3 regions of the Bacillus stercoris genome follow, and region 3 is predicted to be linked to each of the others. Evidence: riboswitches for the same ligand, from Rfam matches in the RefSeq annotation. Region 3 holds a riboswitch; each other region holds the start of a gene.
The links. A riboswitch is a leader RNA that binds a small molecule or an ion and turns the genes downstream of it on or off. The one in region 3 is predicted to bind thiamine pyrophosphate.
Positions count from the first base shown of each region.

Region 1: linked by a shared signal. The riboswitch ahead of tenA (thiaminase II) and the one ahead of thiU (HMP/thiamine ABC transporter substrate-binding protein ThiU) in region 3 are both predicted to bind thiamine pyrophosphate.
Region 2: linked by a shared signal. The riboswitch ahead of ylmB (N-formyl-4-amino-5-aminomethyl-2-methylpyrimidine deformylase) and the one ahead of thiU (HMP/thiamine ABC transporter substrate-binding protein ThiU) in region 3 are both predicted to bind thiamine pyrophosphate.

Region 1 covers NZ_CP121861.1:3,100,720-3,105,775, reverse strand. The annotation lists gene QA442_RS16215 (monovalent cation:proton antiporter family protein) at 1-1,263, shown strand, start outside; TPP riboswitch at 1,325-1,433, shown strand; gene tenA (thiaminase II) at 1,513-2,223, shown strand; gene tenI (thiazole tautomerase TenI) at 2,198-2,815, shown strand; gene thiO (glycine oxidase ThiO) at 2,799-3,908, shown strand; gene thiS (sulfur carrier protein ThiS) at 3,908-4,108, shown strand; gene thiG (thiazole synthase) at 4,105-4,875, shown strand; gene thiF (thiazole biosynthesis adenylyltransferase ThiF) at 4,872-5,056, shown strand, end outside.
Region 2 covers NZ_CP121861.1:2,736,663-2,741,718, forward strand. The annotation lists gene QA442_RS14210 (YlmC/YmxH family sporulation protein) at 58-303, opposite strand; gene ylmB (N-formyl-4-amino-5-aminomethyl-2-methylpyrimidine deformylase) at 386-1,666, opposite strand; TPP riboswitch at 1,751-1,852, opposite strand; gene QA442_RS14220 (ABC transporter ATP-binding protein) at 1,863-2,657, opposite strand; gene sigG (RNA polymerase sporulation sigma factor SigG) at 2,804-3,586, opposite strand; gene sigE (RNA polymerase sporulation sigma factor SigE) at 3,726-4,445, opposite strand; gene spoIIGA (sigma-E processing peptidase SpoIIGA) at 4,508-5,056, opposite strand, start outside.
Region 3 covers NZ_CP121861.1:2,952,408-2,957,463, forward strand. The annotation lists gene QA442_RS15345 (sensor histidine kinase) at 1-115, opposite strand, end outside; gene ykoG (two-component system response regulator YkoG) at 119-805, opposite strand; TPP riboswitch at 907-1,019, shown strand; gene thiU (HMP/thiamine ABC transporter substrate-binding protein ThiU) at 1,117-1,719, shown strand; gene QA442_RS15360 (ECF transporter S component) at 1,721-2,320, shown strand; gene QA442_RS15365 (ABC transporter ATP-binding protein) at 2,307-3,950, shown strand; gene thiX (HMP/thiamine ABC transporter permease ThiX) at 3,925-4,689, shown strand; gene rsbRB (RsbT co-antagonist RsbRB) at 4,720-5,056, opposite strand, start outside.

The DNA of each region.
Region 1 (5,056 bases), 150 kb from region 3:
CTCCTGATGATCCTGTTTGCGGCCGGAGTGGTGCTTTACTTTTTTGGCAGGGTCTTCAAACATCGCTCTTTTGTTCAATCCATGTCAAAAGGGACGATCCAGATTGGGACGCGTGCCATTTTTACGTTAATTATTGTACTCGTTGCCCTGTCTGAATCACTTGGGGCGGAAAATATTCTCGGCGCTTTCTTAGCGGGGGTTCTTGTTTCCCTGCTTTCGCCAAACAAAGAACTTGTTCAGCAGCTAGACTCATTCGGTTATGGGTTCTTAATACCGATTTTCTTCGTGATGGTCGGTGTGAAGCTTGATATTTGGACTCTTTTCCAGGATAAAACAATTTTAATCATGATCCCGCTTCTGCTTCTGGCGCTGTTAGTGAGCAAAATCATTCCTGTCATGTACCTAAAGAAGTGGTATGATAACCGAACCATTTTCGCGTCCGGTTTCCTGCTGACATCAACGCTTTCGCTCGTGATTGCCGCTGCAACAATCGGCCAGCAGCTTCACGTGATCAGCGCAAATATGTCAGGAGCGCTCATTTTAGTAGCTGTCATCGCAAGTATTTTTACGCCGATCTGTTTTAAAAAGTTGTACAAACGGGAAGAGCAGCCGGAGGAGAAAAAGACGATTACGTTCATCGGCGCCAATCAAATGACTTTGCCTGTCACACTTGAATTGCCAGAGGAAGAGTATGACGTGCGTGTTGTGCACGTCTACCAAGAGAATGCAGAGGAAAAGCTGTCGGAATCAGTGTTTGCTGTTGAAACAATTTCTGACTATGAACACGAGACGCTTGAATCACTCGGCATTTTTGAAACGGATATCCTCGTTGTGGCGACCGGGAATGAAGATATGAATGCAGACATTGCATTACTTGCAAAAGAAAAAGGCACAGAAAGAGTCATTGCAAGCGTAGGATCACCGGAGCATGAAGCAGTTCTGAAGGAGCAGGGAATCAGCATCTTTTCTATTCTGCTGTCGACAAAAACGCTGCTCCGCGCTCTGATTGAAGCGCCTGGCGTCATGAAGCTGCTCACGAACCAGGAGTCTTCCCTGTATCAAATTAATATGGAGAACAGTAAATACGACGGTGTGATATTACGGGAATTCCCTTTAACCGGCGACGTCATCTTTGTCAGGATTTTCAGAGGTGTAGACAGCATCGTTCCTCATGGGGATACAAGGCTGAAACTTGGAGACCGCTTAATTGTCACCGGATCTCGGGGATATGTAACGGATCTTAAGAAAACATTGGAAGGATAAATCTTGACCAAATAAGGATTCGTGTTAATATAGAGGTGCAGAACAATTCAATATGTATTCGTTTAACCACTAGGGGTGTCCTTCATAAGGGCTGAGATAAAAGTGTGACTTTTAGACCCTCATAACTTGAACAGGTTCAGACCTGCGTAGGGAAGTGGAGCGGTATTTGTGTTATTTTACTATGCCAATTCCAAACCACTTTTCCTTGCGGGAAAGTGGTTTTTTTATTTATCAGAGGGGGAATGATTTGTGAAGTTTTCAGAAGAATGTCGCAGCGCAGCCGCAGAATGGTGGGAGGGGAGCTTTGTCCATCCGTTCGTTCAAGGAATCGGTGACGGAACGCTTCCGATTGACCGTTTTAAATACTATGTGCTTCAGGATTCCTATTACTTAACGCATTTTGCAAAGGTGCAGTCATTTGGCGCTGCTTATGCGAAGGACCTTTATACAACGGGGCGGATGGCAAGCCATGCCCAAGGTACATATGAGGCGGAAATGGCGCTTCATCGCGAGTTTGCCGAGCTGTTGGAAATTAGCGAGGAAGAGCGTAAGGCGTTTAAGCCGTCTCCTACGGCGTACTCTTATACATCCCATATGTACCGTTCGGTTTTGAGCGGGAATTTCGCAGAAATCTTAGCGGCCCTGCTGCCATGCTACTGGCTTTATTACGAGGTTGGTGAGAAATTGCTGCATTGCGATCCAGGGCATCCGATTTATCAAAAGTGGATTGGGACGTACGGCGGTGACTGGTTTAGACAACAGGTCGAGGAGCAAATCAACCGCTTTGATGAGCTGGCGGAAAACAGCACGGAGGAAGTGCGTGCACAGATGAAAGAGAATTTTGTCATCTCCAGCTACTATGAATATCAATTTTGGGGAATGGCCTATCGAAAAGAAGGCTGGTCTGACAGCGCCATAAAAGAGGTGGAGGAATGTGGAGCTTCACGCCATAACGGATGACAGCAAGCCGGTAGAAGAGTTAGCGAGAACCATCATTACGATTCAGAATGAAGTTGATTTTATTCATATTCGTGAACGCTCAAAATCGGCGGCGGATATTTTGAAACTGCTCGAGCTTATTTTTAAAGGCGGTATAGATAAACGAAAACTGGTGATGAACGGGCGCGTGGATATTGCACTTTTTTCTACTATTCATCGCGTACAGCTGCCAAGCACCAGCTTTTCACCGAAGCAGGTCAGAGCCAGGTTTCCACACCTTCATATCGGGAGGTCGGTGCATTCACTGGAGGAAGCGGTTCAAGCAGAAAAGGAAGACGCCGACTACGTGCTGTTCGGCCATGTGTTTGAAACGGATTGCAAAAAGGGCCTTGAAGGCAGAGGGGTGTCTTTGCTGTCAGATATCAAACAGCGGATTTCCATCCCGGTCATAGCCATCGGGGGGATGACACCGGAAAGGGTAAGAGACGTAAAACAAGCAGGGGCGGACGGCATCGCTGTCATGTCAGGAATTTTCTCTGCCGCTGAGCCCTTGGAAGCAGCCAGACGATATTCCCGCAAGCTAAAGGAGATGCGCTATGAAAAGGCATTATGAAGCAGTGGTGATTGGAGGCGGAATTATCGGTTCCGCGATTGCTTATCATTTGGCAAAGGAAAACAAAAGCATCGCATTATTTGAAAGCGGAACAATGGGCGGCAGAACGACAAGTGCCGCTGCCGGAATGCTGGGCGCCCATGCCGAATGCGAGGAACGTGACGCGTTTTTTGATTTCGCTATGCACAGCCAGCGTCTGTACAAAGGTCTGGAAGAAGAGCTTTATGCATTATCCGGTGTGGACATCAGGCAGCATAACGGCGGTATGTTTAAGCTTGCATTTTCTGAAGAAGATGTGCTGAGGCTGAGACAGATGGACGATTTGGACTCTGTCACCTGGTATACAAAAGAAGAGGTTTTAGAAAAAGAGCCGCATGCGTCTGGTGACATCTTGGGTGCATCTTTTATCCAGGATGATGTGCATGTTGAGCCTTATTACGTTTGCAAGGCATATGCGAAAGCAGCGAAAGCGCTTGGGGCGGAGATTTTTGAGCATACGCCTGTCCTGCATGTCGAACGTGACGGTGAAGCTCTGTCCATCAAGACCCCGAGCGGAGATGTATGGGCTAATCATGTTGTCGTTGCCAGCGGGGTGTGGAGCGGGGTGTTTTTTAAACAGCTCGGGCTGAACAACACATTTTTTCCTGTAAAAGGGGAGTGCCTGTCCGTTTGGAATGATGATATCCCGCTGACAAAAACGCTTTATCATGACCATTGCTATATCGTACCGAGAAAAAGCGGCAGACTTGTTGTCGGCGCGACAATGAAGCCTGGGGACTGGAGTGAAACACCTGATCTTGGCGGATTGGAGTCGGTTATGAAAAAAGCGAAAACCATGCTGCCGGCTATACAAAATATGAAGGTGGATCGTTTTTGGGCGGGACTCCGGCCGGGAACAAAGGATGGAAAACCGTACATCGGCAGACATCCTGAGGACAGCCGTATTTTATTTGCGGCGGGCCATTTCAGAAATGGGATCCTGCTTGCTCCTGCAACTGGCGCTTTGATCAGTGATCTCATCATGAATAAAGAGGTCAACCAAGACTGGCTGCACGCATTCCGAATTGATCGCAAGGAGGCGGTTCAGATATGATGCTACAGCTGAACGGTAAAGACGTGAAGTGGGAAAAAGACGCAGGTACAATTCAAGACCTGCTGGCGTCTTATCAGCTCGAAAATAAAATCGTTATCGTGGAAAGAAATAAAGAAATAATTGGGAAAGAACGTTATCACGAGGTTGAGCTTTGTGATCGCGATGTCATTGAAATTGTCCATTTTGTAGGAGGCGGATGAGCATGTTAACAATTGGCGGAAAAACATTTCAATCAAGGTTGCTGCTGGGCACGGGGAAATACCCATCGTTTGAAACTCAAAAGGAAGCAGTAGCTGTTTCCGAGTCTGATATTTTAACATTTGCTGTGCGGAGAATGAACATTTTTGAAGCATCTCAGCCGAATTTTTTGGAACAGCTTGATTTATCCCAATATACGCTTTTGCCGAATACAGCGGGCGCCAGCACTGCTGAAGAAGCGGTTCGGATTGCAAGGCTGGCGAAAGCGTCAGGCCTTTGTGACATGATTAAAGTTGAAGTCATCGGATGCAGCCGTTCCTTGCTGCCTGACCCTGTTGAAACATTAAAAGCGTCTGAACAGCTTCTTGAAGAGGGCTTTATTGTCCTCCCGTACACGTCGGATGACGTTGTGCTGGCGAGAAAACTGGAAGAGCTTGGCGTTCATGCCATCATGCCGGGTGCATCTCCGATTGGATCGGGACAAGGAATCTTAAATCCTTTGAATCTGTCATTTATTATTGAACAGGCGAAAGTGCCTGTCATCGTGGATGCGGGGATAGGATCGCCTAAAGATGCGGCATATGCAATGGAGCTTGGAGCGGATGGCGTGCTTCTCAATACGGCTGTATCAGGCGCATACGATCCTGTGAAAATGGCTCGTGCCATGAAGCTCGCGGTGGAAGCAGGACGCCTTTCTTATGAGGCGGGCCGAATCCCGCTTAAGCAATACGGAACGGCAAGCAGTCCGGGAGAAGGTCTTCCTGTATGACGGACAGGTATTCCAGGCAGGAGCTGTTTGCTCCGATCGGCCCATCCGGCCAGAAAAAATTGAAGGAAGCGCGCGCCGTGATTATCGGCGCCGGCGCACTCGGAACAGCAAGTGCAGAAATGCTGGTGAGGGCGGGAGTCGGCTCTGTGAAAATTGCCGACAGAGATTATGTGGAATGGAG
Region 2 (5,056 bases), 220 kb from region 3:
ATGTGCCGGAAGAAACGAGACTTCCGGCATTTGCCAATCCGCGGCAGAAAAGCAGGTTTATGCATGCGGTTCACTTAATCGGACCAAGATTACATCTTCCCCGATTTTTACTATATTTCGCCATGGAATGACCAATTCCTCTTCTTTTCCAAAAAATCCGAGAACTTTCCCATTTCCTCCTAGTATGATCGCCTGAATTTTACCAGTGGTCACATTGATATCAATATCACCAATACTCCCCAGCTTTTTTCCGTTTGAGACATTGACGACATCCTTCACCTGAAATTCTGAAATGCTGATCATTCCATCACGTCCTTTTTCCGTCCTTTTGTTCAAGTATATGAACGGGCAGGCTGAACCTTGTCAGCAAGAAGAAATTTTCATTTCATTGTTCTTTTTTCCGGCTGCACCAGCTCATGATAAAATCGAGGATAATTTTTGTATACTCTACTAGCTGCTCAATCGATACCTTCTCGTTCACGGAGTGTGCATTGTGCAGATCGCCAGGACCGTATATCACGCATGGAATACCGGCATCATACAGCCACCCACCATCTGTAACCGATTGAGAAACGTCAATAATTGGACTCTCCCGCTTCACTTTCTCATGAGAGGCAGTAAGCGCTAAGACGCCTGGGTGGCCAGGGTCAACTTCCAATGCCGGAAAAATTTCTCCTCTGTCTTCAATCATCGATGAGCCTCCCCACTTAAATACGGGGCGGTTTTCCCTAAGCCAAATATCACTGTCACTCAGCCGATTGACGTAATCTTCTATTTCCGCTGCCACTTGGTCATGGGTTTCATTCGGATAAAAATGGACTGTGATCCACAGCCGGCATTCGTCCGCTATAAAAGCCGCATGTCTGCCGCCTTCTATAACAGCCGGGTTAATTGTATTTGTTCCAGGTTTAAAGCCGGGATAACGTTTCATAATGGACCAGTGGCGCTCAAGTTCACCGAGCCCCGCAATGATTTTCGCCATTTTTTCAATTGCGCTTGCTCCGAATGTTCCTCCGCCTGCGTGAATCATATTTCGTCTCGTTCCATCATGAAATGTTTGACTGCTTTTGATTTCGATCCAGCCTGTAATGACACCGCCTTGGCCTTGAATATGCATATCGCTCGTATCCGCGACAATTGCAAAATCAGCGTGGTAGCCCCTCTTGCAGCATTCAAGCGTGCCAGCTTCTCCAACTTCCTCCCCGATAACCGATTGCAGAATCAGATCACCGGGAAGTTCAATGCCTGCTTCACGAATTAATTTGACAGCAAACAGTACACATGCCATTCCGCCCTTCATATCGGAAGCGCCTCGCCCGATTAAGAGACCGTTTTTTTCAATTGGATGAAATGGATCGTGCTCCCATTCCTCATCCTCTTTTACCTCTGCCACATCTACATGGCCATTGATGATCAGGCTATGATAATCTGCTGAACCTGTTCCCTTTAGCTGGCCTACAACATTGGGGTCTCCAGGGTACACATCCCATTTGTCGATCGAAAATCCTAATTCATTTAAAAATCCCGAAATCCATGACTGAATCCCCTCTGTATTTCTTGCAGGCGGAGCAGGTGTTTGATAAGAAATCAGCGTTTTTGCCAGCTGAATAAGCTCCTCCTTTTGTTCTTCCACTTTTTTGAGCAAAGAGTCTATTTGTTGATCCAATCTAATCCGCTCCTATTCTTCAAAAATAAAAAGCCGCTTCAAGTTATGAAACGGCTCAATAAAAACAAACAGAGTCCTATGCACTCTGTTTCTTCACCGCTTCCCTCCGCTGGCATGATCCAGATCAGGTCAAAAGGGTTGAGACAAAGTCTCTCTCAGCTTCGCAAAGCACCCCTAGGATGAATCTATGTGTTTGTCAGGCATTCGTTATCGGCTCAGCTCTTGTTAAAAACGGCCGATCTTGGTTCCATAATACATGGATTGGCGTATCAAAAAAAGCGGAAAGTATTTGATCAGTAAGCATTTCCTTTATTTCTCCGGCTCCAAAGACCTCTCCCTGCTTTAATAAAAGAGCTTTATCAAAGACAGGCAAAATTTCCTCAGCATGATGAGTCACATAAAGGATAGATGGTGCATTTTCTTTGTTTGCAAAGTATGTAATCGTATCTAACAACTTTTCCCGGGCAATAAAATCCAGCCCTGTGCCTGGTTCATCCAGTATCAGCAGCTCCGGATCGGCCATTAGTGCTCTTGCAATCAATGCTCTTTGTTTTTCCCCTTGAGAAAGGGTTTCATAGCGACGGTCGGCATATTCAATTGCTCCCAAGTCCTCTAACAAACCAATCGCTTTTTCCCTTATTTTCTTACTTGGTGTTTCATATAATCCAATCGAAGCGTAAGCTCCGCTCAAAGCAATTTCAAAGGCTGAATCTGCCGGGTACAATTTTTGCTGAAGAGCTGCTGAGACGAGGCCAATTTTACGTCTGAGTTTTTCCCCAAGCTCTGTTTTGCCAAATTCATGGCCAAGCACCTGCATCTCGCCTGATGTTGGAAAATAATAAGAGCAAAGCATATTTAACAGTGCTGTCTTCCCGGCGCCATTTAGGCCGTAAAGCACCCAATTTTCCTTTTCTTCCACCTTCCAATGAATATCCCTCAGTATCCATTTCCCATTCCGTTTTAATGAGACATTGTCAAGCTGCAAAATCATCGTGGTCCTCCTCTTGATTGCCTTTTTAATTGTTTTAATTTTCTTAAAACTTTGTACAAACTAGGATACCTTATTTTTTCCAAAACGTAAACCATCGGTAAACAATAGAAAAGCCTTTAAAACAAAATCGTTTTAAAGGCTTTTCATTATTGATGAATATTTTTATTCATTTGTTTGATAGCCGCTTTTTCAAGTCTGGACACCTGTGCTTGGGATATTCCGATTTCCTCGGCAACTTCCATTTGGGTTTTCCCTTGGAAGAATCGCTTTCTCAAAATCATTTTTTCCCTATCGTTCAGCCTTCTCATGCCCTCTTTTAAAGCCAGCTCTTCAATCCATTGTGTATCTGTATTGCGCTCATCACTGATTTGGTCCATCACATAAATCGGGTCTCCGCCGTCGTTATAGATCGGTTCAAATAGAGAAACCGGATCCTGAATGGCATCAAGCGCAAATACAATTTCCTCATGCGGTACTTCAAGAACTTTTGCGATGTCTTCTGCAGTCGGCTCCTTGCTTGTCTCACTGATTAACCGCTCTCTTACCTGAAGCGCCTTGTAAGCGATGTCCCGGAGTGATCTTGAAACACGGATCGGGTTATTATCGCGTAAATACCTGCGGATCTCTCCGATAATCATAGGTACAGCGTATGTTGAAAACTTAACATTGTGGCTTAGGTCAAAATTATCAATGGATTTCATTAGTCCGATGCAGCCGACTTGAAATAAGTCATCAACATACTCCCCTCTGTTATTAAATCGTTGAATGACACTTAAGACAAGACGCAAGTTCCCATTTACAAGCTTTTCTCTTGCTGAATCATCGCCTTCATCCTGCAGCTGCCTAAACAGCTTTCTCATCTCTTCATTCTTGAGTACTGGTAATTTGGAGGTATCCACCCCGCAGATTTCGACTTTATTTCTCGACACTTTTTTCCCTCCCTACAGGAGCTGCTGTACACCGTTAAGTATCTCCTTGGGTGGGAAAAATATGCACTGCACTCAGGCCGAAAAACTGTCGAAATCAGGAAATCCCTGTAAAATCAAGGGGTTCTACCCATAAAATTTTTTACACCATTTTGTTGAACTCTTTTCTCAATCTTTTTATAATTCGTTTCTCAAGCCGTGAAATATAGGATTGTGAAATCCCCATCATATCCGCTACATCCTTTTGGGTTTTTTCTTCTTCACCGACAAGCCCAAACCGCAGCTCCATAATTTGCTTTTCCCTCTCATTAAGCTGTTCAAGCGCTTTTTTCAAAAGCTTTTTATCTACGTTAGCTTCTATGTCTTTAGTAATGATGTCATCGTCTGTGCCGAGCACATCAGAAAGCAAAAGCTCATTGCCGTCCCAATCAATATTAAGCGGTTCATCAAAGGAAACCTCTGAACGGATTTTGTTGTTTCTCCTCAAATACATCAGAATTTCATTTTCTATACAGCGGGAGGCATAGGTCGCCAGCTTAATTTTCTTTTCTGGATTGAATGTATTCACAGCTTTGATCAATCCGATGGTACCGATGCTGATTAAATCCTCTATATTAATTCCCGTATTTTCAAATTTACGGGCGATATAAACGACCAGGCGCAAATTGCGTTCAATTAAAATGGCACGTGCCGCCTGATCGCCGTTTGGGAGCTTCATTAACAACACCTGCTCCTCATCTTTAGACAATGGAGGCGGCAGGGCTTCACTCCCACCTATGTAGTAGACTTCATCACTTTTCAGCCCAAGTTTCATCAGCAGCTTATACCAGAGGTGCGTCAACCGTAATTTTAGTTTTTTCATCTTCCTCTCCCTTCTAAATGTACCGCCGTTTGAGTATGATAAGTAACGGACATTTGTGAACTTTATGAAACGTGTTTGACAGCCTTGCCCGAAAGCATTTTCGGATGAATAATCGCATCAAACTCTCCATCTGCCGAAAGCTTTGTTGTGCTGATACCGATTAAGCATTTATCTGCACAAATCATTTCTTCTTTTGTCATAATCGTTACGTGATCCGGTTTAACGCATAATAAAAATTGATTTTGCTGACCAACTCCCCTGTATGGAATCAACCTCATTTTATCTAAAAAGCGAAATGAATCATCAAGCTGTTCGATGGCTTCCAGCGGGTCTGTGTTTCGAATGATCATCGTTTCGGCTGCTCCGAAAATCGGCTCCAATTTATCAACGTAAATGATCATAACCGGTGTTTTTGTAAGAGGATCGTACAGCTGATTGCCCGAATCAATCAGGCCTCTGACATGAAGTGTTTGGTTGCCCAAATCGGCCTGCACGCTGACTCGTTCCTCATATTGAATGTTTTTTGTTTCAATATCTTCGATTCTTCTTTTAGAAAAAAACCATAATGCTGGAAAGCCAGCAACAATAAACAACCAGCTGATCGGGTCTCC
Region 3 (5,056 bases):
CATCCTTTGATGTCAGCGCAGACGAAAAAATGAGATATACTGCGGTATGAACCAAAATTAATAAAATCAACAGTGATATTGATGTGTACAGATGAATCTTGGTTTTCAGCTTCATCGTTTACCCCTTAATGGCATAGCCGACCCCGCGAATCGTATGGATCAGCTGTTTTTCGTAAGGATAGTCCAGTTTTTTTCTGATGTATCTTATGTAGACGTCTACGACATTTGTATCACCGATATAATCAAATCCCCATACCGCGCTTAGAATTTGCTCCCGTGTCAGCACTTGCTGCGGATGCTTTAGCATGTAGACGAGCAAATCAAATTCCCGCGGCGTTAATTCCACCTCTTTGTCTCCGCGTCTCACTTCACGCGTTTTTTCGTTCACCCGTAAATCGTCATATGTAAGAAAGGTGCCGATTTCTTCCGTTTTTGTTCCATTTTGGCGTAGCGCCGCCCTGATTCTCGCAAGTAATTCCTCGATTTCAAACGGCTTGGTGACATAGTCATTCGCACCGATATCCAGACCTGTTACCTTATCAGGAATGCTGTCTCGCGCCGTTAATAAAATGACCGGTGTCTGTTGATCCGTTTTTCTCAAGCGGCGCAGCACTTCTAGTCCGCTGAGCCCCGGCAGCATGACATCAAGAAGCACCAAGGAATACCCGCCTTCCGCGGCCGCATTCAGGCCTTCTGTTCCATTGTGTTTAATGGTCACGCCGTATCCTTCATATTCCAATTCAAGCTGCAGAACCCTGGCGATTTTTTCTTCATCTTCCACAATTAATATGTGTCCTTTGTCCAAATGTGATCATCCTCTCCTGTCCCTATATGAAAAAAATGATTTCGTTGTTTACAAAATGATTCTTATCATCTATTATGATGTCAAAATAAAAAATTGTATACGGAAAGCACTAGGGGTGCTGTTTTGGCTGAGATAAAACGCGGGAGAATCGCGTTTTGATCCCTTATGACCCGATCTGGATAATACCAGCGTGGGGAAGTGCAGGTTGACCGAATGGTGTATTTTTTTGTGCGCTTAATCGATCTATGACTGCATATTCCCTTAGGATATGCAGTTTTTTATTTTATCCAAAAAACAGGAGGCTTTTAGAAATGGAGCATATGTGCGGTACAAGCAGAATCGCCGGTTTTCGCTTCTCTTTATATCCGATGACGGATGATTTTATCAGTGTGATCAAGTCTGCGCTGAAAAAAACAGATACGTCCAAGGTTTGGACGAAAACCGACCATATCAGCACGTTGTTACGCGGATCGATTGATCATGTATTCGATGCCGCAAAAGCCATTTACCTTTATGCAGCAAACAGCGAGACACACATCGTCATGAGTGGCACGTTTTCCATTGGGTGCCCGGGCGACACTCAGGGAGATACATATCTTTCCAAAGACAATAAGCGTGTCAATGAAGATGCTGTCCGAGGCTTGAACGCGGAAGCGCCGTGCCAATTTGCGCTTTATCCAATGAATGAGCCGGATTATATGGGATTGATTATGAAGGCTGTCGACATCGCAAAAGCCCAAGGTACTTTTGTACAGGGTGTCCATTACGCGAGCGAGCTTGACGGGGATGCCCATGACGTATTCAGAACATTGGAAGCCGTTTTCCGCATGGCTGAGCAGCAAACAAACCACATCACCATGACTGTGAATCTTTCGGCTAACAGCCCATCAAGAAAAAACAGAAAGCAGGGATAACATGAAAAGCTGGAAAGTAAAAGAAATTGTCATCATGTCCGTTATCAGTATCGTATTTGCCGTTGTTTATTTATTATTTACACATTTCGGAAACGTGCTTGCAGGTATGTTTGGGCCAATTGCCTATGAACCGATTTACGGCATTTGGTTTATCGTTTCGGTCATCGCCGCATACATCATTCGAAAACCGGGTGCGGCGCTCGTTTCTGAAATCATTGCCGCTCTCGTTGAGTGCCTGCTGGGAAATCCGTCTGGCCCGATGGTCATCGTCATCGGCATTGTTCAAGGACTCGGGGCTGAAGCTGTATTCCTTGCAACACGCTGGAAAGCATACTCTCTCCCTGTCCTTATGCTGGCCGGAATGGGATCTTCAGTAGCCAGCTTTATCTACGATCTCTTTGTTTCTGGCTATGCAGCCTATTCACCAGGTTATCTGCTCATTATGCTTGTGATCCGTCTCATTTCCGGCGCGCTCTTGGCGGGGCTTCTCGGAAAAGCCGTCAGCGACTCTCTCGCTTATACAGGTGTGTTAAACGGAATGGCACTCGGAAAGGAACTGAAAAAGAAACGGAAGCGGGCGTCAGAACATGCAAGCCTTTGACGAGCTTCTGACAGTTGACCAGCTCAGCTTCTCTTATGAAGAAGACGAGAAACCGGTTTTTCAAAATATTTCGTTTGAGCTTCAAAAAGGAGAATGTGTTTTATTGCTAGGCCCCAGCGGGTGCGGTAAAAGCTCGCTCGCCCTTTGTTTAAACGGTCTATATCCGGAAGCTTGCGACGGCATTCAGTCCGGACATGTCTTTCTATTTCAAAAGCCGGTCACAAACGCTGAAACCACCGAAACGATTGCTCAGCATGCCGGGGTCGTTTTTCAGGATCCTGATCAGCAGTTCTGCATGCTGACGGTGGAGGACGAAATCGCTTTCGGGCTGGAAAATCTGCAGATTCCAAAAGAAGAAATGACAGAGAAAATCAATGCCGTATTAGAAAAATTACGTATTACCCATTTAAAAGAAAAAACGATATCCACCCTTTCAGGAGGACAAAAGCAGAAAGTGGCTCTCGCCTGTATTTTGGCGATGGAGCCTGAGCTTATTATTTTAGATGAGCCGACTTCTCTTTTAGACCCTTTCTCAGCGCGGGAATTCGTTCATCTGATGAAAGATCTTCAGCGGGAAAAAGGTTTCAGCCTCCTCGTCATTGAGCATCAGCTTGATGAATGGGCGCCTTGGATTGAGAGGACGATCGTGCTCGATAAATCCGGCCAAAAAGCGCTGGATGGCCTGACGAAAGATCTATTTCAGCACGAAGCGGAGACACTAAAGAAATTGGGCATCGCAATTCCAAAGGTCTGCCATCTGCAGGAAAAGCTGAGTATGCCGTTTACTTTATCAAAAGAAACGCTGTTCAAAGAGCCCTTTCCTGCCGGGCGTGCTGAAAAGAAGCCAACTCCTTCTGGAAAGAGTGTGCTCGAAGTCCGCAGCCTTTCGTTCGCGAGAGGACAACAAACGATTTTCGAAGACATCAGCTTTTCATTGCGCGAAGGCTCTTTGACGGCGCTTGTCGGCCCGAACGGCACTGGAAAATCGACGCTCTTATCTGTTCTGGCCCGTCTTATGAAACCGCAAAGCGGCAAAATCCTTCTCTATGATCAGCCGCTGCAGCAATATAAGGAAAAAGAATTGCGTAAACGAATGGGTTTTGTTTTTCAAAACCCTGAACATCAATTCGTCACCGATACGGTGTATGATGAGCTGCTGTTCGGCCAGAAGGTAAATGCTGAAACTGAGAAAAAAGCGCAACACCTGCTGAATCGTTTCGATCTTGCGCATTTGGCTGATCATCATCCGTTTGCGGTCAGCCAAGGGCAAAAACGGCGACTGAGCGTTGCTACCATGCTCATGCACGACGTAAAGGTTTTATTATTAGACGAACCAACCTTTGGCCAGGACGCCCGCACGGCGGCTGAATGTATGGAAATGATTGAGCGCATTAAGGCAGAGGGAACCGCTGTCCTCATGGTTACACACGATATGGAGCTAGTCTCTTCGTATGCTGACAGCGTGCTTGTGCTTCACAATACAGGCTTGGCCTTTGATGGATCTCCAGTGCAGTTGTTTTCTCAAGAAACAGGGCTTGCCCAAAAAGCAAAGCTCACCCTTCCCCTTCTATATGAATGGATGGCCTATCAAGAGGAGGTGCGCGATGAAGCAGCCGTTACATCTCATTAATCCAACCGTAAAAGCGGCGGCGGTTTTTTGTTGTGTCGTCATGCTGTCGTTTATTTACAACCCTTACACTCCGGCGTGTTTTTATATCATCATCGTTGCGGGTATTCTATTGGCGGCCGGAATCCCATTGAAAAAATGGTTGTTGTTTACGATTCCGTTTTTGATTTTAGCATTCGGATGCGTATGGACAGCCGCCGTTTTTGGAAAGGTGCCGACAACACCGGATAATTTTTTGTTTCAAGCAGGCCCTATCTCCATTAACAGCGATAATGTGTCTGTCGGCATCTCATTGGGCTTTCGTATTTTGTGCTTTTCCGCCTTATCGATGATGTTTGTTTTTACGACCGATCCGATTTTATTTATGCTGAGCCTTGTCCAGCAGTGCAGGCTCTCACCAAAGCTCGCGTACGGTGTCATTGCAGGCTTTCGCTTTCTTCCGCTGTTAAAGGATGAGGTCCAGCTGATCCAGCAGGCTCATAAAATCAGAGAAGGTGCGGCGGAGAGCGGCTTCATAAATAAAATCAGCGGGTTAAAACGATATACCATACCGCTATTGGCAAGCGCCATCAGAAAAGCAGAACGGACAGCGCTTGCGATGGAATCGAAAGGTTTTACAGGAAGCAGAAACCGGACATATTACAGGATGCTGTCCGTGAACCGACGCGACTGGGTGTTCTTTTGCCTCGTTCTCTTATTATTCGCGGGATCTTTTCTCGTATCTTTATGTTTCGCTTCATAAAAAAATCCGCTATCAAAGATAGCGGATTTTTTATTGATGATAGTTTAACGCTTGGGCAAGATTGGTTTTGATGGTAATATTTGAAAAATCAATTCCCAGCTGTACAGCGGTTTGCGCAATCTCAGGCCTGATTCCTGACAGGGTTGACCGGACACCGATCAGATTGAGCGCCTCAATCAATTTAAAAATCTGGTGCGCCACCATCGTATCCACTACCACAACACCTGACAGATCGATTAACAGATGCTCCACGCGTCTTTTTGCACAAGCTTGAAGCGTGTTTTCCAGAATAAACTTGGCCCGTTCGGTATCAATGTCACCGACAAGCGGCAGCAGAGCTGTTGATTTGCTCAGGGTAATGATAGGT